2 regions of the Colwellia sp. MB02u-14 genome follow, and region 1 is predicted to be linked to the other one. Evidence: riboswitches for the same ligand, from Rfam matches in the RefSeq annotation. Region 1 holds a riboswitch; the other holds the start of a gene.
The links. A riboswitch is a leader RNA that binds a small molecule or an ion and turns the genes downstream of it on or off. The one in region 1 is predicted to bind cobalamin.
Positions count from the first base shown of each region.

Region 1 (11,526 bases):
GTCGATAACAGGGCTAGGTTTACTTGATCTTGTTACGGAGTTAACCCCCAAAAAAATATTAGCACAAATAACGGCTACCATGACGTTAGGTAATGATAGTTGCCTTGTTAAAGGTTATGAAATTCATTGTGGTATTTCTAAGGTTATGATAAATCAGGAGAAAATGGTGGTGCCACTCCTTGTTAATAAAAGTGATAATCAAGCAACTGATGGCTGTATTTCAGATGACAACAAAATAGCAGGCACCTACCTGCACGGTATTTTCGATGAAGGCGATGCAACACAATTATTAGTTAATTGGCTCGACAGTAATAATGACATTCAACAGACTATTCATCTTGATGAGCATCGAGAGCATCAGCTTGAACGGTTGGCTGATGTTTGCCAAAAACACTTAAAAATATCAGTCATCGAAGATATTATAAAAGACAGTAAAAGGACCAAAGCATAGCATAGCGGTGAAAAACGCATATTCAACAAACATAAAAGGCTAAATAACATGACCAAAAGATTTTTATCGCTGACCCTGGTAAGTTTATTATTAATAGTAATAACCGCTAAAAGCTTTGCTGAAGAACCTAAGCAGCGCATAGTCGCCTTAGCGCCACACATCGTTGAAATGCTATTTGATATTGGCGCAGGTAAAAAAATTGTTGGTACTGTTTCTTACGCTGACTACCCAAAAGCGGCATTAGATATTCCACGTGTGGGTAGCTACCACGGCATGCAAATAGAAAAATTGTTGGCATTAAATCCTGATTTAGTGATTGTTTGGAAGTCAGGTAATTCGCAAAGTGATATTGATAAAATGCATCGTTTAGGCCTAAATGTCGTTTTTAGCAACCCTAAAGATATCGATGATGTTGCCACCGAACTGCGTTATTTTGGCAAATTAACGGGACACAAAGAGCAAGCGGAAACGGTCGCTTTAGCCTATGAACAACGGTTAAAAAAGTTACGTCTTGAAAATATAAACAAACAACCGATAACTGTTTTTTATCAATTGTGGTCAGAGCCGATGATGACTATTAATGGCACAACATGGATAAATCAATTAATTGAAGTGTGCCAAGGGGTAAATGTTTTTAAAAGTAATGCTACACCGTACCCTAAAATAAGTACGGAGAATGTGATTGTTGCTCAGCCACACTTAATGATTTTACCGGATGAAAATTCGGATAAGCCACAACCTATTATTAACTGGCAAAAATGGCCAGAAATACCCGCAGTGAAAAACAATAAGTTTATTCACGTGGATGCAGATTTATTACATAGATTTAGTACCAGAATGTTAAGCGGTGTTGAAGATATGTGTGAAAAAATTGATCAGCAAAGATGGCCCTTAATTTAAGTCCACTATGCTGTTATTACACGATCAGGTCTTGATGAATTAAACTTTCATATTACATCGAGCTAGCGAGTACTATCACCGCAGGTTATTCATCTTAAATGGCAAAGTGATACAACAAAAAGTATCTGCTGAGTTTAGCTACTGTATTAGTTCTGCAGACGTAATTGCTATGACTGTATTATAAGGTTCAACTAGTTATTGGTAGGCTTACAGCAAGAGACACGTGATATAACGTTAAATAAGGTCGTTCTCGAAGTAAGACGGGTGAATGCAGTTAAACCATTTAATATGGTGCGTTAACTAACACTTAATATAGTAATGATGAGATAAAATTAGCCAGTGAAAATAAAATAGATAAGGCTAAGCTTAACGATGAAGCTAGCGTAATTCCCACAGATAACGTAATTAAAATACCTTGGCGGTATTAACAATTATTGCTGATTGAGTTTTGTTGACTAAAATGATTATTAATTTTTTAGGTTTTATCAACTTATAGCCATATGATAATAAAGGCAGTATAACCAAATGCGATAAACTTACTCGGTATAGTACAGAGTAAAAATAAAAAAAGGGCACTTAAGTATGTGCCCTAAATCAAATTATTTTTTAATGTCTTATTTTTAAGCAAATCTTATTCAATAAAGGCAATGGCAGATGGGTTTAATTCTGTTGCAAGTCTTGGAAATGCTTTAAGGTTAGTTTCAGTATTTATAACATCAACGCCTGGCTTCTCTGGATTACTTACGCTAAGCCAAAGAAAGTTTGCAGCATCTAAAGCAATATAGCTAATTTGTTCAGTACCCGTAGCGGCTATCTTTTCATTAGCAATAACACCCGTTGTTGGGTTAAAGGTATATACCGTTGAAAGCTCATAATAACTTGGCGTAAAAAATGTTTCACTGGCAACAAAATAGCCTTTTGTTTCGGATACAACGACGCTTGAACCAATAAAAGCACCGGTATTATTTTCAATATCTGCAGCAGACAAAACACTGCTCAAGTTATAATCACTTGTTGCAATCGCTTCGATGCGACTCATAGTTAAGTCAGTACTGGTATATGAGTTACGTGTTGTAACATATACCGTATCTCCTTGACTCACTATACTATGGCTCAGTGGGTTTAAGCCTTGAAGCGGAATACCTTTAAGATTATCATTTTCATTAGCATTTGTTTCAATTTCTTGGTCTGTCGCTGTATCAAAAACGGCTACATAAGCGGTGTTTGGTGAAAAAGAGTCTGATAAACGTTGCATAACAATAAACAGTTTACCGTCAGCAATTGTCGCTGAGGCAGGGTTTGGTGTGCCATTACTATTGTTATCAGCGATGTAGCTAGATAGATCTAATTGACCCAATTTGAAATCTTCAAATTGTGTTGCCTGAGGATTAACAATCCAAACTTTGTCTGAACCGTAACGTAAAAGATAAGCTTTGCTTTCATTGACCGACACTAAGTCATAGGGATTTCGAGTATTTGAATCACCAGTATCTTGGGTTGTATATGACCAAACTTCTGTATCAAGGGCATCAGCATTATATTTTGAGATAGAATCAATGTTATAACGGCCAAGGTGAAAAACGTCTTTATTGTAGCTACGAACAGTATAGTCAGAGGCATCTTTAATATAATAGCCTTTGGTGACTTGCTCTGTAATTGGGTCTAAGGTCACAACTTCAGAGCCTGAAAAATCAGGTGCGACTGTTTGAACAACCGCGAACGATGGTGTGTCTTTCACATCACCTACACTTACTTGAATAGCCAATTCTCCCGTTAAGTTCTTTTTACTGTCATCCGTTGCAACAATTGTGATGGCGAAAGGACCGACTTCACCGCTGTCAAAATCAGGAGCATCCATAAAGCTTAATTCACCACTTTGTGTGATGCTAAATAAACCACTTGAATCACCCGTAAGTGAAAGTACTATAGCGTCTCCATCGGCATCAGTAGCACTATAGGTGCCAACAGCGGTTGTGTTTTCTTCTATCGTTGGGCTACTTGCGCCGGTAACTATGGGTGCGACATTACTTTTTGAACTTCCGCCACAGCCTGCAAGAGCAACAGTGCCCAGTACTAAACTTAATGGTAATATGTGTTTTTTAAAGCGAGTTAACATTTAAAATCCCTTAATGGTGTATTTTATTTTTAAGCTGCGACCCTGCGATGTTCTATTTGCAAGATCTTGGTATTTATCGTTAAATAAATTATTGGCGGCAAAAGATATTCTATGTTTGCCTTTTTTCCAGTTGACTGAAAAATCTGATACGGTGCGGTTGGCTGGATTACCATTACCTATATGACCGTTATTATTTTGAATTCTGTTAATGAGATTGAAGTACAAGTCTTTATCTTTACTGACTTTAAATGACATGTTCCATGCGGAATTTACCTTGTATTTCAACGCTACGCTGTACTGTTGATGATATATACCCGGTAGTTTCTTCTTATTAAATGCGACAAATTTTGATGTGGTTTCACTGTCTATAATATTGGCTTGTAGCGCGAAAGATAATTGTGTTAATAATTGATAATTTGTTTGAATTTCAATGCCTAACAAGTCTGCATTACTGACATTTCTATAGCTACCGACATTACTTGAATTAAAAATGGCGACAATTGAATTTTCTAATTTTTGTTGGTAAATAGATGAAGATATAGACAGATTTTTGTAAAGGTATTGCCCGCCCATTGAGAGTGTTTTTGCTTCTTCTGGCAATAAATTATCATTACCCTTAAAGGAGCCTCTATCACCAAATAATTCGTACAATGTCGGTGTTCTTACACCATTACTTAAGTTACTGGTAACTTTTAAATTACCTTGTTTAAAGCTTAACCCGACTTCAGTTGTTTGATAATTATCATTGGCTACAAACTTAGCTGCACTGGAATGATTAATCGCTATGTTTGAGTTTTTCTCTTGTAGGTTACTGAACAATGTATACACTTCTATGGGGAGTGACTCGGGTTGCCACTCGATGCGGGAGCCTATGTTGAGTTGTTCTTGTTTTGCTGAAATATCACATGACGCTATACCATTACATTGTGTTGGTTTTCCGTTGTGTTCGCTAACAGAGCTGAAATTTTGTTTATTAAAACTGACAAATGGCAATAGATTAAAGTCTTTCCATGTAAGGTAAGGTTTAAAGCCGATATGTTTTTTTGTTGTTTCATAATCATTGATATCAAGTTTTATCGAGTCGGGACTTGAAATATAACGCTCATCTTTATTTTCAGCGTAGGCTTCAAATTCAATTGAATTTAGCCAGGGTGATTTGCTTAACCATTGATGTTGATAGCTATAGCGTAAGTTTTCAGAGCTTAACGTCGAATTGTTTTCAGGGGAGTTGTTTTGGTAATTAGGCAGTGCTTTATCTTGATCGTTATATTGTACATTGACTCTGATCTGATGTTGATTAAATTGGAATATGTTGTTTATAAAAAAAGACTTTTTTGTAAACTCATTATTTCTTAATGCTTGCCTATCAGGCGTATCACTATTACTAAAGCCCGCAGGAACGATAAAATCGTAATCGTTGTCACTGTTAATATAATGACCACCAAAAGACAGGCTGTGAGTTTTAAATGCTTTATTATAAAGCGCATTAACTTCTTGATAGCCAAAGGAGCCCATGGCCAGGGTTAATTTACTCGAGTCTTCAGTGGGGTTATAAGTGTTAATGCGAATGACTCCACCGATAGGGGTAGCGCCAGTACCAATCGCTTGGTTTTTACTGATTTCAATACTTTCTATTTGTTCAGTGGGTATTTGGTTTAAATCAAAACCACCGAATTGACTATCGTTAATAAGTTGACCATCAATATAAAGTTGTACCTGCTTACTGCTCGACCCTCTAATTGAAATAGATACAGGGTTACCAATACCACTTATTTCCCGAATTTGAATGCCATTTATCGACTGTAAAATATCAGCAAGCGTTTGCGATGAGTATATAAAGCTTTCGCGATGTAATACTTGATAATTAGGTGTATTAAATGACTGGTCATTAACAACTTCAATGACTTCTATATCATTACTTAACACAACTTCTGCTTGCGCAAGTGCAGGCATCACGATGGAAATAATAACAAATGTATAACGTAAATAAGAAAACATAACACCTCAAAAAATTTTGAGGGAGGTACGGAAGGGTTATAACAAATAGCTATTGCTAATGTCATTAGATTTCCGTAGCGCCCACCGCACTGCAAGTCATTTGATATTGTTTAGGCCGGTCTCCGGGCTTAACTTCACGTAGCGTAAAGTATTACCGTTGCGGGGGCAGCGTTAGAATTATGCATTGCATGTACTAACTTCCCGATTATCTCTAATTCATACCTTGTTAAAGTATAAGTGTTGAGCACCTAATCAATTTTAAGGCGCTATTCTGAGTTGATTGATATAGCTTGTCAATAGTTAGAGTATTAAATCTATAGTTTATGGCTAGTTAGCTCTAATCGTTTGACTGGTTTTAAAGCAACGTCATTTACTCTTTATTTTGATCCAGCCCTTTAAGTTCAGACGTAAACCATGACCTATCATCAGAAAACTTTGTTGTCAGACTATTTTATCTGATGGCATTAACGATGATCTGGCGAGGAATTTTTTGAAGTTACTGAGATTTTAGTTACGGGAAGTTATTCTTTTTAATTAATAACGAGTCGTTTAATGACAACCGATAAAACCTAGGCTCTGCTGTAGATTTTTATTGTCTATTTTAATCTCTATTAATTTTATCTAGGCTGTTTAATGGTGAGTTTGGCTAGTCATTATCAGCGATAATAGTCATTGTTATTTATTCGATATATCCACTGATTTTAAGGTTAATTTTTCAATAATATTAGCGAGCTGATTTTTTTCTTCAACACTCAAAACAGACAATAATTCTTCTTCACGTTGTAAAGCCATCGGTATTAATTGTTGATAAATAGCTAAGCCATGCGCTGTTAGTTTTAACAATGAAGATCGTTTATCGCTTTTATCAGTATTTTTAACTAACAAGCCTTGGGTCTGCATTTTTGCTATTGCGCGGCTTGCTGGCATTTTTTCTAAATTTGTTTGCTCGCCTATTTGCTTTGCTGATAGCAACTCTCCGTTACCTAAACTGGCTAAAACACGCCATTGTTGACGAGAAAGTTCAAACCTTCCTGTATAAATTTCAGCAATATTATCACTCACTTTTGCTTGTAGTTGAGTGAGCTGATAAGGAAAAAATTCTGTTAAGTGTAAGCTTTTCATCGTCTATGTATTCTCAGCTAATCTTGTGAAGGTGTATCGTTATCCACTCTAAATAATTCTGCATTCAAGTGATGTTTTTTCAATAGTTTATAGAACTCTGTACGATTCCGCTGTGCTATTTTGGCTGCTTGTGAAACATTACCTTCGGTAGTCTTTAATAATTTGGCTAAGTAGTCGCGCTCGAATTTTTCTCTCGCTTCTTGAAAAGAAGGCAGCTGTGCACTTTGAGTACGCAATGCATTATTAATTAAGCTTTCACTGATTAATGGCTCTGTTGATAAAGCGACACATTGCTCAACGACATTTTGTAATTGTCTAATATTTCCTGGCCAGTCAGCCCTGATTAAAACTTCCATCGCTTCTTGGCAGAAACCATTAATTTTATGAGACGTATTTTCGATCGCTACACTTAAAAAGTGCTGGGCAAGTAAAGGAATATCTTCACGGCGCTCAGCGAGTGTTGGTAAGGTGAGTTCAACCACATTTAAGCGGTAATAAAGATCTTCACGAAAGCTTTTATCAATAATGGCTTCTTGAAGGTTTTTATGGGTTGCAGCAATAATACGTACATCAACTTTTATTGATTGTGTACTCCCGACCGGGCGAACTTCTTTTTCCTGCAGAGCTCGTAATAATTTCACTTGAAAGCTCATTGGCATATCACCCACTTCATCAAGAAATAAAGTGCCGCCATCGGTTGACTGAAAAAGTCCTTGGTGGTTTTTATCAGCGCCAGTAAAAGCGCCTTTGCAATGACCAAATAACTCTGACTCTAACAATTGTTCGGGTATGGCCGCACAGTTAATGGCGGTGAATTTTTTACTGTTACGCTTGCTTGCTAAGTGAACCGCTTTCGCTAATAATTCTTTACCGGTTCCGCTTGCGCTATGGATCAATAGACTAAAATCACTTTGAGCAACCTGATAGGTTTGCTGTAATAATGACGACATCACAGCGCTGCGACTAATTATCTTTTTACGCCAAATGTCAGCTTTTGCATTGGTATTGTGCGCACTATTTTGTGGTTGTAAACGTATGGCTTCTTGTACAGTTGATAACAGCTCTTGGCTTTCAAAAGGTTTGGTTAAAAAGCTAAAAACCCCTTGTTTTGTCGCACTAATAGCATCAGGAATAGTACCGTGGGCGGTCATAATGATGACAGGTAAATTGGGTTGTTGTTGACGAATTATTTCGAAAAGTGCCATACCGTCCATGCCTTCCATGCGCAGATCGCTGATCACTAATTGTGGAGGAAAAGTTTCTAATATGCCTAATGCCATTTTGGCACTACTTGCTGACTCGATTTGATAACCTGCCGCTGATAGCCGAATACCCAGTAATCTTAATAAGCTGGGATCGTCATCAACAAGCAGTATCTTCTCGCGTTGTTTTTCATCGATTTTTTTGTGATTATTGGTTAAAACCATCGTCTTTACTGTCCATGTTCATTAATAGTATGTTCTATTTTTTTTAGCTGAAGGATCTGCTGCTGTAATGCTTTAAATTGCTGCTGTTGCTGCACGGAAGCTTCTTTTATGGCGTTAAGCGCTTTCTTTGCTTGTGATAGATCATTGAGACGTAACACTTGTTCATTGAGTTGTATTTTTAGCATGCTATAAAAGGCAAAGTCGGCCTCAGTTATATCGCTGTTTTTGAGATCAATGAGTGAAAGCTTGTTTAAGATACTTTTTGCGGTAAACGGATTGTGAACAGACGAATGAGGCAGTGAAAAAAGCAATACTGATTTTAATTGCCATTGAATAGCATCGTTATTATTCATTTTATTTTGCGTTACAGCTTCATTACTGTCGAATAAGACTAACTGATGTTGGCGAACTTTATCTGCCAATTGACTGTCAGTTAAGGTTACTAAAGATAAATAATACTGCGTATAGTCAATGATTTTACTTTCAACAGTTATATCTGGAGTTGTTTTATTTAGTAACTGACAACCACTTAATATTGAGAGTAACGCTAGTGTAAAAATAACGAGAAGGTTTTTATTGGTTGAAAATATCATCAAGCCTTTACTCCCATTTTAGTTTCCACTAGAAAAGCATGAGGCAAGGTGATTGTCATTGCGGTACCACTATTTATACCGGTATTACTTTTTATTTCAATGGTGCCATTGAGTCGCATCAGTAGCTCCTTTACAATGGTTAGTCCTAGACCACTGCCTTTGATTTTTGCATTTTTTGCAGGAATGCCTTGGTAAAAAGCATCAAATATTTTCTCTTGTTGGCCGTCAGCTATACCGATACCTTGGTCAATAATACTCAACAACAACGTATTATCATTGAGTGAGCACACTATGTTAATAACGTTGTTTTCATCAGAGTACTTAATCGCATTTGATAAGAGGTTATCTAAAATAACACTTAATTGTTTCCCGTTAGCTTTGAGTTTTATTGCCGCACTTTTATACACAACTGTTAAGTTTTTCTGTTTAATATCTAAACTTCTTTGTTGTAATACTTGCGCAACTAATAATGATAATTCAACGGTTTCAGCATCTTGCAAACTGGTTGAATCAAGCACAATATTGAAGTCTAGTAGGTCTTCAATTAAGCGTTGTAAGCGGGTAACACTACGACGAATAATATTAGAAATTTCTTGTTGTTCAGCATTTAATTCCCCAACACTGTGATCATAAAGTAATTCGGTGCCTTCTCTAATTGCCGCCAGTGGTGTTTTTAGCTCATGAGAGATATGACGAATAAAACTTGATTTTTGTAACTCCAGTGCGTGCAAGCGATTACGCATAACTTCTAAGGCGTCAGCAATTTCTTTCATTTCGGGGGAGCCGTTAAATGTGACTTCACTGTCGAAGTTTCCTAATGCTAAATGCTGTATTTTCTTTAATAATTGTTTGAGCGGCTTAGTTATTAAAAAGATAAAAATTGCTGCGATGATTAAAGTGAAGGGAATGATCATCAGGCTTTTTAGCATGTCGTGTCTAACATCGTTGGCCGATGCTTTAATCTGCTGTGCTTGCGAGATTAATAAATTGTTACTTTGCTCAGCTATTTTTTTTCGGATAGAGACAAGTTCAGTAAAATGTACTTGTAGCGATGCTAATGACGACGTTTCCAATGGGTGCAACGTTAAATAACGGTGAACTAATTCAATCGCTTGAGAAAATTCTTTACTTAGCCGATTTAAGTTTTTGTCTTTATTAAACAATGGATTACTAGCCATGGCTTTTAAAATAGCTTGCTCGTGTCTTAAATAAGCAGTTAATAAGTCTTGATCTTTTAGTATCAAAAACTGACTAGCACTTCTTTCCATTTTGGCTAAGGTAAAATTTATTTGCCGATTTGTTTTAACGAGCTCAGCGACATTAAAAATAGCCGATGTACTTTGATGAGAAAGTAATGAAATTTGATTCGCACTATACAGTAAAGCTATTACTAACGGCAAAGCAACCAAAGAAAAGCCTAAAATGCTGAGCTTTTTAATAGAATACGCGTTAATCGCTAGAAAATGAGGGAAGTTTAATTGTTTCATGGATGCCACAACGATTAATGAGATGAGTAGTTTAGTTTTATTAAAAGAAAAAACAACCATGTCGTTTATTTGAGACACTACTTTAAACCCTGTAATAGCGGGTTTTGAAATTTTATTATGAGTTAGTTACTGTTTTACTTCAATTATTTTATCCATTGTTAGTGTTAACGTTTGCTCATTATTTTTATCAACAGTTTTTCTGTTGCCAAATGGCGACACATTGGAGAAGTTCTTGGGTAGCTTTTAAGTATTTATCTAATAATATCAGCGTTTTATATTTATGGTTCAATTCCTGCTATGTCTATTGTGTTAACCCTTATATTGATTAAAATAAATCCATGAACTCTATGAATAAAGGAATTAAAATGAATTCTATTAGCTTGAAAAAAGTCACTCTACTTGTTGGTACCTGTGCATTAGCTTCGTATTTTGTAAGCGCAGAAGATAACGTTGCAAGTCTTGAAGTTTCCGTGGTTGAACAAGTTGTTACTAAGCCTGCTGCGACTCAAGTGTTGTCTGCTGATAAATGGGTTAAGGTCGACAAAAGTATCCCTACATTATTGACACAACTTGACCATGATAAAAATGGTTCACTTAATGAAGCAGAAGTTATTGCGAGTAAAGATGATCAATTAGTGAAGCACTTTAAAGATATTGACAAAAATGCGGATACTGAAATCAGTGAAGGTGAGCTAAAAAGTTATCTGGCTGCGTTAAAAATGAAAATGAAAATGAAAAATTAACTGTATCTTTTTAACATTATTAGACACGAACTTCCGACTGTTGCCACCTACGCAGTTGGATTTTTTCTCACATGTCATACCCAGTAGAAGATTATTATGGACAACAAACTCACTAACAAAGTACCCGTAGAATCAATGCCTCGATTTGTACAAGTTGATGATTGGATTTTTGAGATAAAAACTGTGCGCGCTCTTCGTGTTGAGGAGTACGGTAAACCTTATACGGCCATTGCCAATCTAACGGTAAATGGAGATAACGCTTATATTGATGGTTTGCTGACACGTGAGGATGAAAAATTTAGTCGCAAAGATTTCCAAGCCTTTTATAAAGTTTGTCAACAAATGACAATAAAAAAAGCACACTTTGACCGCTTTAAAAACAATAAACTGATTGCTGAGAGTGTCGATATCACGCCAGTAAAATCAGTGAAACAACAAACGATACTTAAGCTCGTTCGTTAAAGCCCTCTTACTGACTTTATACATTAAGTACGTATATTCACTTTATTTTTAATGTAATAGGTATAACATAGCCAGCACTTTAATAGCGCGATAAAATAAATTCCTACTTATGTCATTAAGCACCGCTCGTCTCGACCGCTTTATCAGTGAACACTGCAATATTAGCCGTAGATCTGTACGATTGATGTTAGCGCAAAAACGGATATGCGTAGATGACTGTGTATCAA
Region 1 is NZ_JACGUX010000087.1:490,974-502,499, reverse strand. It holds gene H4J52_RS18590 (cobyric acid synthase) at 1-451, shown strand, start outside; gene H4J52_RS18585 (cobalamin-binding protein) at 500-1,351, shown strand; gene H4J52_RS18580 (cadherin repeat domain-containing protein) at 1,983-3,467, opposite strand; gene H4J52_RS18575 (TonB-dependent receptor) at 3,468-5,465, opposite strand; cobalamin riboswitch at 5,561-5,732, opposite strand; gene H4J52_RS18570 (MarR family winged helix-turn-helix transcriptional regulator) at 6,141-6,587, opposite strand; gene H4J52_RS18565 (sigma 54-interacting transcriptional regulator) at 6,605-8,014, opposite strand; gene H4J52_RS18560 (hypothetical protein) at 8,020-8,610, opposite strand; gene H4J52_RS20320 (HAMP domain-containing sensor histidine kinase) at 8,607-10,172, opposite strand; gene H4J52_RS18550 (hypothetical protein) at 10,460-10,837, shown strand; gene H4J52_RS18545 (hypothetical protein) at 10,934-11,299, shown strand; gene H4J52_RS18540 (pseudouridine synthase) at 11,409-11,526, shown strand, end outside.

Region 2 (11,526 bases), 200 kb from region 1:
TAGGCTACTAAAGGCAAAAACGACGAGATGACTATTTTTTTGTACCAGCCAAAAAGTAGCTTTTTGAGTTAACAGTAAATGAAAGGGAAGGTACCGAAAGCACATCACCATTAAGGCATAAGCCCCACTGGCAATTAAGCCTAAGTGTAATCCAGAAATAGCCATTAAATGCTGTGTTCCCGTTGCTTGGAGAACTTGCCATTGCTCAGGAGTTATTTTTCCACGCTCGCCAAAAGTCAGTGCAAAAATAAAATGATCCATCTCACTTTTGAATGCCAGCGAATTTATTAATTCATTAAGTTGTAAGTAAAGTTGTTGCCGGTAACTCGGCTGTGCTTGAATTAATTTATTTGTTAATGTGTTTTTCACATATCCCGTAGCATGCAGTTCCTTTTGTCTCAGCCATGTTTGATAACTAAAACCACCAACGTTTGCAAAACCATGGGCAGGTTTAATACGCACGTTAAGCTGCCATTGCTGACCTTGTTTAATCGCTTTTGTTTTCGTTAAACTACTGAGTTCAAGTGACTTATGATCCCAGCGAAGACGAATTTTTATATTTTTTTTAAGTTTTTGTTGATTAACTTCTTCAACAATAAAATTAAAGCGTGAGACGTTCTTTTTGATTTTTTCATTTTTTGTATTCTGACTTAACGTTTTTGGTATGTTGGCAATAACACCTTTTACTGTAATTGTTTTACCAAAAAAAGCGGTGGGATCAATATCATTAACCTGCCATATATTTTGATAGGCGAAACCGGCACTAAGTACCCATGCACAGCCCAAAAAAAGACCACTATAAATACGTAACCTTTTGATGAGACAAAAAATGACAGCAAAACAAAAACAAATATAAATTTGAGAAATATCTGGTACTATCGGTAAGAATAGTGACAAAATAGCACCTATAAAAAATGTTAATAGCCACCGTTCCATAGTGATTAGTTTCCGTATCTGTCTAATAGATAAATAAAGCCGAGATGATATAAGAAAAGTATATGCCTAAAAAAATCTTCAAGCGTTATATGCCGGATCACAACACCATAAAAAATAATAAACACTTACAAATTTTCGGTGTCTTATTGCATAACCCCAACTTATGGCATTTAAACCGCAATTCAGTCGCAAAAGCCTTTGCCGTAGGTTTGTTCTTTGCTTTTATCCCGGTACCTTTTCAAATGGTTTTAGCTGCGGGTTTCGCTATTATAGTACATTCAAATTTACCTCTTTCTGTTGCACTCGTTTGGATCACTAATCCATTAACGATTCCAGCCATTTTTTATGGTTGTTACATGGTAGGGATTTGGCTGTTAGACCGCCCAGAAAAGGAATTTGTATTTGAAGCTAACTGGCAATGGCTACTAGACAGTTTGTCGACTATAGGGCCAGCATTTTTACTCGGTTGTGGCGTACTAGCGGTGTTTTTTTCAATTTTGGGTTACTTTTCTATCCATGGCTTATGGCGATATTCAGTAATAAAACAATGGAATAAACGCAAAAAAAGATCATTAAAATAATAATAAAAAGAAAATAATACGTTCATCCTGAACATGAAAAAGCATAGCTAAAAAGTGTAAAAACCTGACTACATTTGTCCTAACACCTGTGCTGGCTCAACCTTAGTCGCTTGCCAAGCAGGGTAAATAGTCGCCAGCAAACTCATCAGTAAAGCAGTAACTACAGTGGTAATTACATCAGCTTGTCTTAAGTGGGTAGGTAAAAAATCAATAAAATAGATATCACCTGATAATACTTTTACGTTAAAAAGTGTTTCAATTGCAACCACAATCTCAGTTAAATTTAGCGATATAACAATACCTAGCATCGCGCCAACTAAACAGCCAACAACCCCATTTACGAGGCCTTGAAACATAAAGGTCGCCATTATAACTGGGGTCTCTGCGCCCATAGTTTTTAGAATAGCAATATCACCTTTTTTCTCATTCACTGCCATGATAAGTGTCGATACAATATTAAAGCTTGCGACTGCTATCACTAAGACCAAGACAATAAACATCACCAAACGCACCAGTTGTATATCATTGAAAATATGTCCTTGTGTTCTTGTCCAGTCGTGAATAGCGACATAATTATCAAAACGATAGGCAACATCACGAATCACCTCTGGCGCTTGGAAAACATTAGCGACTTTTATTCGTATTCCCTGAACTTGCCCCTTTTCTAGATTGACCATTTTTTCAGCATGAGCTAGTGAAAGATAAACTGAGTTGTCTACAATCGTACCGCCAAATTTAAAAATACCAACCACCTTTACTTGGTGTTTTACCGGTATAGGAAATTTAGCACTTGCTTGATTGTTATTTTTTTTGGCAATAACATTAGACAATAAAAGTTGCAGAGAATCGCCTAATTCAAGCTGTAATTTTTTTGCAACACCTGAGCCAACAACAACCCCTACTACTGGGTTCTCAGTGTTTTCACTCTCGGCAATCGCTTGCCAACTTCCTGCAACCATATAATCAGCAATAGTAGAGACTTGCTGCTCTAACTTAACGTCAACACCGCGTACTTCAACCGCTTTGAGTTCACTGCCATGTTGCATCATCCCTGTTAATTTAATAACTGGCGCTGCTGATACCACTTGCGGATGTTGCTGAACTTTAGCGACATGTTTTTGCCAATTATCAATCGGCGTATTAATGGCAATTAGCTCACCGTGAGGAATAACAGACAATAGATGTTGCGCTAATGCACGTTCAAATCCATTCATTGCTGACAACACAATAATCAGCACCATGACACCAAGCGCTATACCAATAGTAGAAGACGCTGATATAAAAGAAGAAAAGCCGTTACCGTTTCGGCTACGAACATAACGTAAACCTAAGAATATACTTAATGATTTTGTCATCGAAAAGCCTTAACGTTCAAGGGGCGCTAAACGCCCGTGCGCTAAACGCAATTGACGATCCATTCTAGCGGCAAGTATTAAGTCATGGGTCACAATAACAAAACTGGTATTCACCGTTTTATTTAGATCTCGCAATAACTGATAAATCTGCTCAGCCGTATCAAAATCTAAGTTACCTGTGGGCTCATCAGCTAATATTAATGAGGGTTTAGTTACTAAAGCACGAGCAATGGCAACACGTTGGCGTTCACCCCCCGAAAGCGCTGAAGGTCGATGCTCAAAACGATGACTCAAACCTACCTGTGTTAACATTTCTCGAGCTGACGCTAAGGCCTCTTTAGGAGAGTCTCCGCGAATAAGTAATGGCATAGCTACGTTTTCTTCTGCAGAAAACTCCATCATTAAATGATGAAACTGATAAATAAAACCTATATGTTTATTACGAAATTTAGCCCGTTTTTTTTCAGATAATGTGTGAATGTCAACACCACTGATGATCACTTGCCCAGAAGACGGAGAGTCTAATGCTCCCGCGATATGCAAAAAAGTACTTTTGCCACAACCAGAACTCCCCACTATAGCGACAAGCTCGCCGGCTTCCACTGACAAATCAAGTCCATCTAATACTTTAGTTTCAATGCTACCTTGAAAGTATGATTTAGATAATTGCTGACAAAGTAAACCTTTACTCATTTCGTAAAACCTCGGCGGGCTGTGTTAAAGACGCTTGATAAGCGGGATATAAAGTAGCAACAAAACTCATCGCTATTGCTGATAAAATAATACTAATTACATTATTGATTGATAACTCGACAGGTAAAGACTGCCCTGCCCCAAGTAAACTCAACCCTAGTAGGTTAAAAATACTGTTTAAATTTAAGGTCAGTATTGAACCGACCACAGTGCCAATAGTGACACCCCAAAAACCATTAATTAAACCTTGGGTAATGAATATTTTAACCACCCCTATTCGGTCAAGTCCGAGTGTTTGTAAAATACTAATTTCCCCTCTTTTTTCAATAACAACCATGACTAGGGCAGAAACAATGTTAAACGCAGCAACCGCAATAATTAAACTCAACATTAGCCACATCATATTTTTTTCCATGCGAACAGCAGAGAACAATGCACCTTGGCTATCGCTCCAAGTAGTAAAAGCATATTGCGGATATTGAGTTTTTAAAGTACTTACAACTTGCTCAGCGGCAAAAGCATCATCAAGATATAAACGAAGTTTTTCAACGCCATCACCTTTTTGTCGATGCAGTTTCGCGCCATCTTTACTGTGAATATAGACAAGGGTTTCATCAACTTGCGAGCCTACACTAAAAACACCAGCAACAGTAAATGTCCGCTGTACTGGAATTCTTCCCATAGGGGTAAAGACCGTTTTATTAGGGAGTGTTAATCGAACGAAACCACCCAGGTCTACATCAAGTTGTCTTGCTAAAGCTCGCCCAATAACCACTGAGAACGGCTGTTCTGACAAATGGTTTAAACTTCCTGATAGCATCGAGGTATTAACAATATTATGTTGTTCAAATTCAGGCATTACCCCTTGAATGAGAACGCCACGTAACGCGCCAGAATTAGCTTGTATTAATGCTTCACTTTCCAGAAAAGGCGTAACGTGTGTAACGTTAGGGTGCAGTAATAGCTGCTCCCGAAGTGTTTGCCATTGTGGTAAGGAAACTTGTTTGTTCTGCTCTGATTCGTCTGCCAGCACAATATGAGGGACCAACCCGAGTATCCTACGTTTTTGTTCCCCTTCTAAGCCATCCATTACGGAAACAACCGTAATCAAGGAGGCAACTCCAAGTACAATGCCTACAATTGAAAAAAAAGTGATAAAGGAAATAAATCCTGAACTTTTGCGACTTCGACTATAGCGAAGCCCAATGAAAAAACTGACGGGCTGAAACATTAAATAAACTTCATCTTTTGTGTTATACCAATTGCACTTGTTACGTGCTCATTTTCAAAGGGCCTAATACCCTATGGTTTTTTGGTTTTTCCGTTTTTACCGTAATAGTCGGCTATAACTCAATCTAACTGGTTGTCGTTGATAGTTTAGGCTCATTAGTTCTGTCACCTTAATTTAAATGGCATTTAAGAAGGAAATACTCACTTAGATAAGGGGTTAAGCATATCACAGCCGATGTTTTATTTGGCAGGAAAAATCCCGTAAGTAAACGTAAAAAAAAACTCAAGTAGTAATAATTATATAATTTTCAGGGAATTACAATAAGCTCAGCGTTATCTATCCATGTAATGTACAAAATAAAATACGGGGTTGCTCAAGCATTATGTAAAAATTCATGTCTGAATCTAGTAAATAACGCTGTAACCCTTTAATATCAATGCGTTCAATATTTTATAACAAATATTTTATAACAAATATTTTTAACTTAAAGATGAGACTTCAATGAAAACAATAATAACAAGTGCGTTATGTTCTTCGTTATTGTTGCTTGCCGCTTGCAACAACAATACAGAAAGCACTGATACAACGAAACAAGAAATGCCAGCCATGCAAAAAACAGCGTTGGCTTCAGGTATCGACAAAGCGAACATGGATTTATCTGTTCGTCCACAAGACAACTTCTACCGTTATGTTAACGGCGCATGGTTGAACAGTAATGAAATTCCTGGCGACAAAACATCTATTGGTGCTTTTTATGACTTACGTGATGAAGCCGATGACAATGTAAAAGTAATCATCGAAGAATTAGCCGCGACAGAAAACTTAAAAATGGGTAGCGATGAACAAAAAGTTGCTGACTTATTCCGTTCGTACATGAACACCGATGCACGTAACGCTGCTGGTATCACTCCTGTACAACCTTTATTTGACAGCATCAATAGCTTAAAAGATAAAGATGAATTAGCTACATTTTTTGGTGAAAATCAAAAAAATGGCGTAGGCAGCCCATTAGCCTTTTATATCAGCGTTGACGCAAAAGATTCAACTCGCTATGCCACACATATCTGGCAAAGCGGTCTAGGTTTACCAGACAAAGATTATTACTTTGATGAAACAGAGCGCTTTGCCGCATTACGTGAAGGTTATGTAGCTCACATTGAAAACATGTTCAATTTAGCGGGTTTGAAAAATGGTAAAGCTGCCGCTCAAACTATTATGGCAATTGAAACTAAATTAGCGGAGTTTCATTGGACAAAAATTGAGACTCGTGACAGCGATAAGCGTTACAATAAATTTGACGTTACTGACTTAAACACAGTGACTGATGCATTTAACTGGAACGCTTATCTTGCAGCTCAGGGCGTAACAGCACAAAAAGATATAATAATTAACCAACCTTCATTTGTTAAAGGTTTTGGCGAAACATTCGCTGCAACTTCGTTAGCTGATTGGCAAACCTATCTAACCTTCCACACATTAAGTAATTTTGCAGGTTCTTTAACCGCTGATTTAGATAATGAAAATTTTGATTTTTATTCAAAACAATTACGTGGTCAAAAAGAACAACGTCCAATGTGGAAACGTGGTGTTGCGGTTGTGAACAGTAACTTAGGTGAAGTTATTGGTAAAGTTTATGTAGGCCGTCACTTTAAACCAGAAGCTAAAACGCGTATGACACAACTTGTTGAAAACCTACGTGGGGCTTACGGCGCAAGTATTGATGAATTAGAGTGGATGTCTGATGAAACGAAAAAATCTGCTCACGTAAAATTAGCAAGTTTTGACCCTAAAATTGGTTACCCTAATAAATGGATAGATTACTCTGCCCTTGTTATTAAAGGTGATGATTTAGTAGGAAATAGCATGCGTTCAGGTGACGTTTCTCATCAAAAGGAAGTGGCTAAATTGGGTGGACCAATAGACAAGCAAGAATGGGGAATGACACCTCAAACGGTAAATGCTTATTACAATCCAACTAAAAATGAAATTGTATTTCCGGCAGCTATTTTACAACCACCATTTTTCAATTTAGCGGCTGACGACGCTGTTAACTATGGCGGTATTGGCGCTGTTATTGGTCATGAAATGGGCCACGGATTTGACGATCAAGGGAGTAAATACGACGGCGACGGTAACTTACGTAACTGGTGGACTGAAGCAGATTTAGCTGCATTTAAAGTTCGCACTGACGACTTAGTAACACAATACAATGGCTACTCTGTATTTGAAGACTTAAATGTAAACGGTTCTTTAACCTTAGGCGAGAACATCGGTGATTTATCTGGTGTAACTATCGCTTATAAAGCTTACATTGCCTCATTAAATGGTAAAGAAGCTCCTGTAATTGATGGACTTACTGGAGACCAACGTTTCTTCATGGGTTTTGCTCAAGTATGGCGTGGAAAGAAGGTAGAAAAATCGTTACGTAACCAGGTAGCGACAGACCCTCATTCGCCGGGCGAATTCCGCGCATTAGGCTCTTTATCTAACATGCCTGAATTCTACAAAGCGTTTAACATTAAAGAAGGTGACGCTATGTATATTGCTCCTGAAAAACGTGTAAAAATTTGGTAAGCAAAATATTGAGCTAAAGAACAATAAACGAAGACTAAGATGCCAACAAATATTGTTGGCATTTTTTATGACTTTACACTGACTAAAAATAAAATATAGCGGCACAAAGTTAACCGCATAAATAGTAAATCAACAGCCTTTAACACCTCTACATATTGTAAATAAATATAAATATCGTAAACTAGCTACACGTAAAGTATTTAGGGAATAAGGTGTAAACCTTAACTGTACCCGCAACTGTAAATTGTCTACTGTTTTATAAGGATTCAATGAGTCAGCATACCTAATGACTTTAATAGCAGAAATTTTAAGATCAATAAAATCGTGCGGGAACACGCGGTAACTTGCTACTCGTTAAGGACTATCCTTAACGCTAGCCTTGCCTTTTTTCCTCTTTAAAATCACTATAATCACAACAGGAATACTCATGGTTGACGAAACACAAAAAAGCGAAAAACATCAAGCGCGCATGCAAAAAGTCAAAGACAAAGTTGATGCTAGAGTTGACGCGGCAACAGATGAACGCGGTATATTAATTGTTATCACAGGCAATGGTAAAGGTAAATCAACATCAGGGTTTGGTACACTAACTCGTGCAGTTGGTCATGGCTTGAATGCTGCCGCAATTCAATTTATAAAAGGCACTTGGGCTTGTGGAGAAAGAAATGTTCTTGAGAAACTTGGCGTACCTTTTCATGTTATGGCAACCGGTTTTACTTGGAATACACAAGATAAAACCGCTGACATTACTGCAGCGAAAATTGTGTGGGAAGAAGCTAAGAAACTATTAGCTGATGAAAGTGTTGATGTTGTGTTACTTGACGAACTAACCTACATGCTGTCATTTAAATACCTTGATCTTGATGAAGTGCTTGATGCCATAGCGAATCGTCCCCCGATGCAACATGTGATAGCCACCGGCCGTGGTGCGCATCGTTCATTACTCGAACTCGCAGATACAGTCAGTGAAGTACAATCAATAAAACATGCTTTTGATAACAATATAAAAGCGCAAAAAGGCATTGATTGGTAAGAGAAAATCATTACTTATAAAGCCTAATATTCCTGCAAAAAATGACATATAGCAAGCAAGAACGTTTTATAAAACAGGATATCGAAGAACAGACTAAACATAAAAAAGCCCATGTAATATGGGCTTTTTTAAATGTTCAATGCTAGCTGTTAGCGTTCACTAAACACAAATTCTATTTAAGCTTGTCGCAACATCTATAGATACTTTTTGCTGTTGCTCAGCATGTTGCGCAACAGAACTTAAGCCATTCGTTATATCTTGGCTCAATGAAGCAACTTCAGCCATATTCGTATTAACCGACGCTGTAGATTGCTGCTGCTGTTCAGTGCCACTCGCAATTTGGGACGTTAGCGCATTAACTTCATTAAACACACGCCCTATTTGTTCTAGCGCTTCAACAACTTCAGCAGAATGCGTTAAGCTGTCTTGTGTCAAAATTTGACCACGAGAGATTGCCGTCACTGCATTCGTTGATTTTTCTTGTAAACCTTCCACCATAGAATGGATTTCAACGGTTGCTTCTTGTGTTCGATGAGCGAGCGCTCTTACTTCATCTGCAACAACCGCAAAGCCTCGACCTTGTTCACCGGCTCTTGCCGCTTCAATCGCAGCATTTAAGGCCAATAAGTTTGTTTGATCTGCGATACCACGAATAACGTCAAGTACAGAACCAATATTAGAACATTCAGTTTGTAATAAAGCTAAATCGGTAGCCATTTCAGTAACTTCTTCAGAAAAAGCCTCAATTGTTTGCTGGCTGGTATTTGAGGAGGTCATGCCTTGCGATAAAATAGCAATGACTTGATTTGTTGTTTCGCTCACCTGTGAAGCGCTGTCTGAAAGTATGCTAGAGGTTGAAGCGACCTCATCAATAGAGTGTGCCATTAACGCTATTTGACGAGCAGAATCGTCAACGGCTTTAACGGAGTCGGTCATTTGTGTGGCCAGTAAAAAGGAACCTTCTTTTAATGATTCAGATTCCGTACGTAACTCCGCAAGCACGTCTGACAAGTTACCAATAAATGAACTGAGTTCATTCGTCACAGTGGCCAGTTCATCATTACCTTTGTCAATTAGCGGCCCAGGAGGTGCCTGTTTGGTACTAACGACAAGTGTAAGATAGTGTTGTAGTCTTGTTAATCGAGATGACAGCTGCTTTTCAATAAATATATACCCTGATATTAATTGGGCAATCACTAAAAAAGAGAGTATACCGATAACTGTTGACTGGCTTAGCTCATCAGTAAATAGCAGTACAAATAGCAGGGCTAATAATCCAACAGCCGCAGTTGGTATAAGTAATTTCACGCTTAAGCGAGTAAACATAGAGTATCCATCGTGTTAGTTTAAAAAACAGCCTAAATTTAAGCTACTTGGCTTTATTACGTTATAAATTACCTATTATTTGCTGTTTTAGCTAACAATATTTGTTAATTTTAATTATTGATCAAAAAAACCATTTTATTTTAGCTATCCTTAAACGAATTAATGGTTCATCACTCAGATAAAATATAAATAGGAAATCAATATATGTCTATCATCGCAATTTTTATGGGATATCGACTTCTAAAACTTTATACATAAAAACCACATCATCAAAAGCCTGACTATTGAACTTTTATTGACTCCATCTAAATCGCCGCCTTTTTTAGTTTACGGTTGCATTTAATTTTACTGAGTCAGAAGAATAAAACCAGATTTTTAACTATTTTATTCTTTACCTTAAGCACTTTTTTCTGTTTTTACTCGACTGTGTCGAACAGCTACCGTTGTCATTAGCCTGCTTACATTGAATTTCAATTGTGACGATTACACCTACGTTATTAACGAAAGAGATATACGTCATAAATAATTGATCTGACATTTTTCTTTCACTTCACTCGGTATTCTCATAAAATCAATCTATCGATTATTTATCAAGGTATTCCGTGACTTCTATTCAACATTTGTTCGATAATAATCAGCAATGGGCTGACAACATAAAAAAAGAAGACCCACATTTTTTTAAACGTTTGTCAGAACAACAAAAGCCAGAATATTTATGGATAGGATGTTCTGATTCAAGAGTACCAGCCAATGAATTACTCGGTATGTCTCCAGGTGAAGTTTTTGTTCATCGTAATATTGCTAACCAAGTTATTCATACCGATTTAAATTGCCTTTCTGTTATACAATTTGCTGTAGAAAATCTTAAAGTTAAACACATAATAGTGTGTGGTCACTACGGCTGCGGTGGAATTATAGCTTCAATTGATAATAAGCGTCATGGATTAATAGATAATTGGCTAGGGCATATTAAAGATGTCTATCGTTTTCACAAAGACCGTCTCGATGCCGTTGAAGATCACCAAAAAAAGGTCAATTTACTCTGCGATCTCAATGTGGTTGAACAAGTGGCAAACGTTTGCCATACCACGACATTAGTCAATGCTTGGAAAAAAAACCAAGACGTAACTGTTCATGGCTTTGTGTATAATTTACACGACGGTATTTTGAAAAATTTAAATGTCTCTTGCGATGGAAAATAATTAATGACCTTAACGATACCCGATGCACCGATAAAAAAACAACCTTTCTCTTGTGGTGAGGTTGCCTTAGTTGGCGCAGGTCCGGGTGATCCTGAATTACTGACCTTACAAGCTTTTCGCTTTATCAAACAAGCGGAAGTTGTTATTTATGACCGCCTAGTAAGCGCAGAAATTTTAGCGTTATTACCTGAAAATTGTGAGCGTATTTATGTGGGGAAAAAACAAGCTGAGCATCGAGTACCTCAAGATGATATTAATCAGTTATTAGTTGATCATGCGAAGCAAAATAAAAAAGTATTACGTTTAAAAGGTGGCGATCCATTTGTTTTTGGTCGGGGTGGCGAAGAGGCACAATTTGCATTAAAACATGATATTGCCTGTCATATTGTGCCTGGAATGACAGCGGCTTCTGCATGTACAAGTTATGTTGGCATACCTTTAACTCATCGACAAGTTGCTCAAAGTTGTACTTTCATTACCGGCAATGTACAAAACAACGGGGAATTATCACTACCTTGGCACACCCTCACTGATAATAAACAAACTGTCGTTTTTTACATGGGCATTAAAAGTTTACCGATAATTAGTGAGCAAC
Region 2 is NZ_JACGUX010000087.1:289,168-300,693, forward strand. It holds gene H4J52_RS17650 (DNA internalization-related competence protein ComEC/Rec2) at 1-936, opposite strand, end outside; gene H4J52_RS17655 (DUF2062 domain-containing protein) at 999-1,517, shown strand; gene lolE (lipoprotein-releasing ABC transporter permease subunit LolE) at 1,586-2,872, opposite strand; gene lolD (lipoprotein-releasing ABC transporter ATP-binding protein LolD) at 2,882-3,565, opposite strand; gene H4J52_RS17670 (lipoprotein-releasing ABC transporter permease subunit) at 3,558-4,796, opposite strand; gene H4J52_RS17675 (M13 family metallopeptidase) at 5,298-7,370, shown strand; cobalamin riboswitch at 7,532-7,676, shown strand; gene cobO (cob(I)yrinic acid a,c-diamide adenosyltransferase) at 7,798-8,403, shown strand; gene H4J52_RS17685 (methyl-accepting chemotaxis protein) at 8,563-9,729, opposite strand; gene can (carbonate dehydratase) at 10,332-10,931, shown strand; gene cobA (uroporphyrinogen-III C-methyltransferase) at 10,935-11,526, shown strand, end outside.
Region 2: another riboswitch for cobalamin. It lies ahead of cobO (cob(I)yrinic acid a,c-diamide adenosyltransferase); the one in region 1 lies ahead of H4J52_RS18575 (TonB-dependent receptor).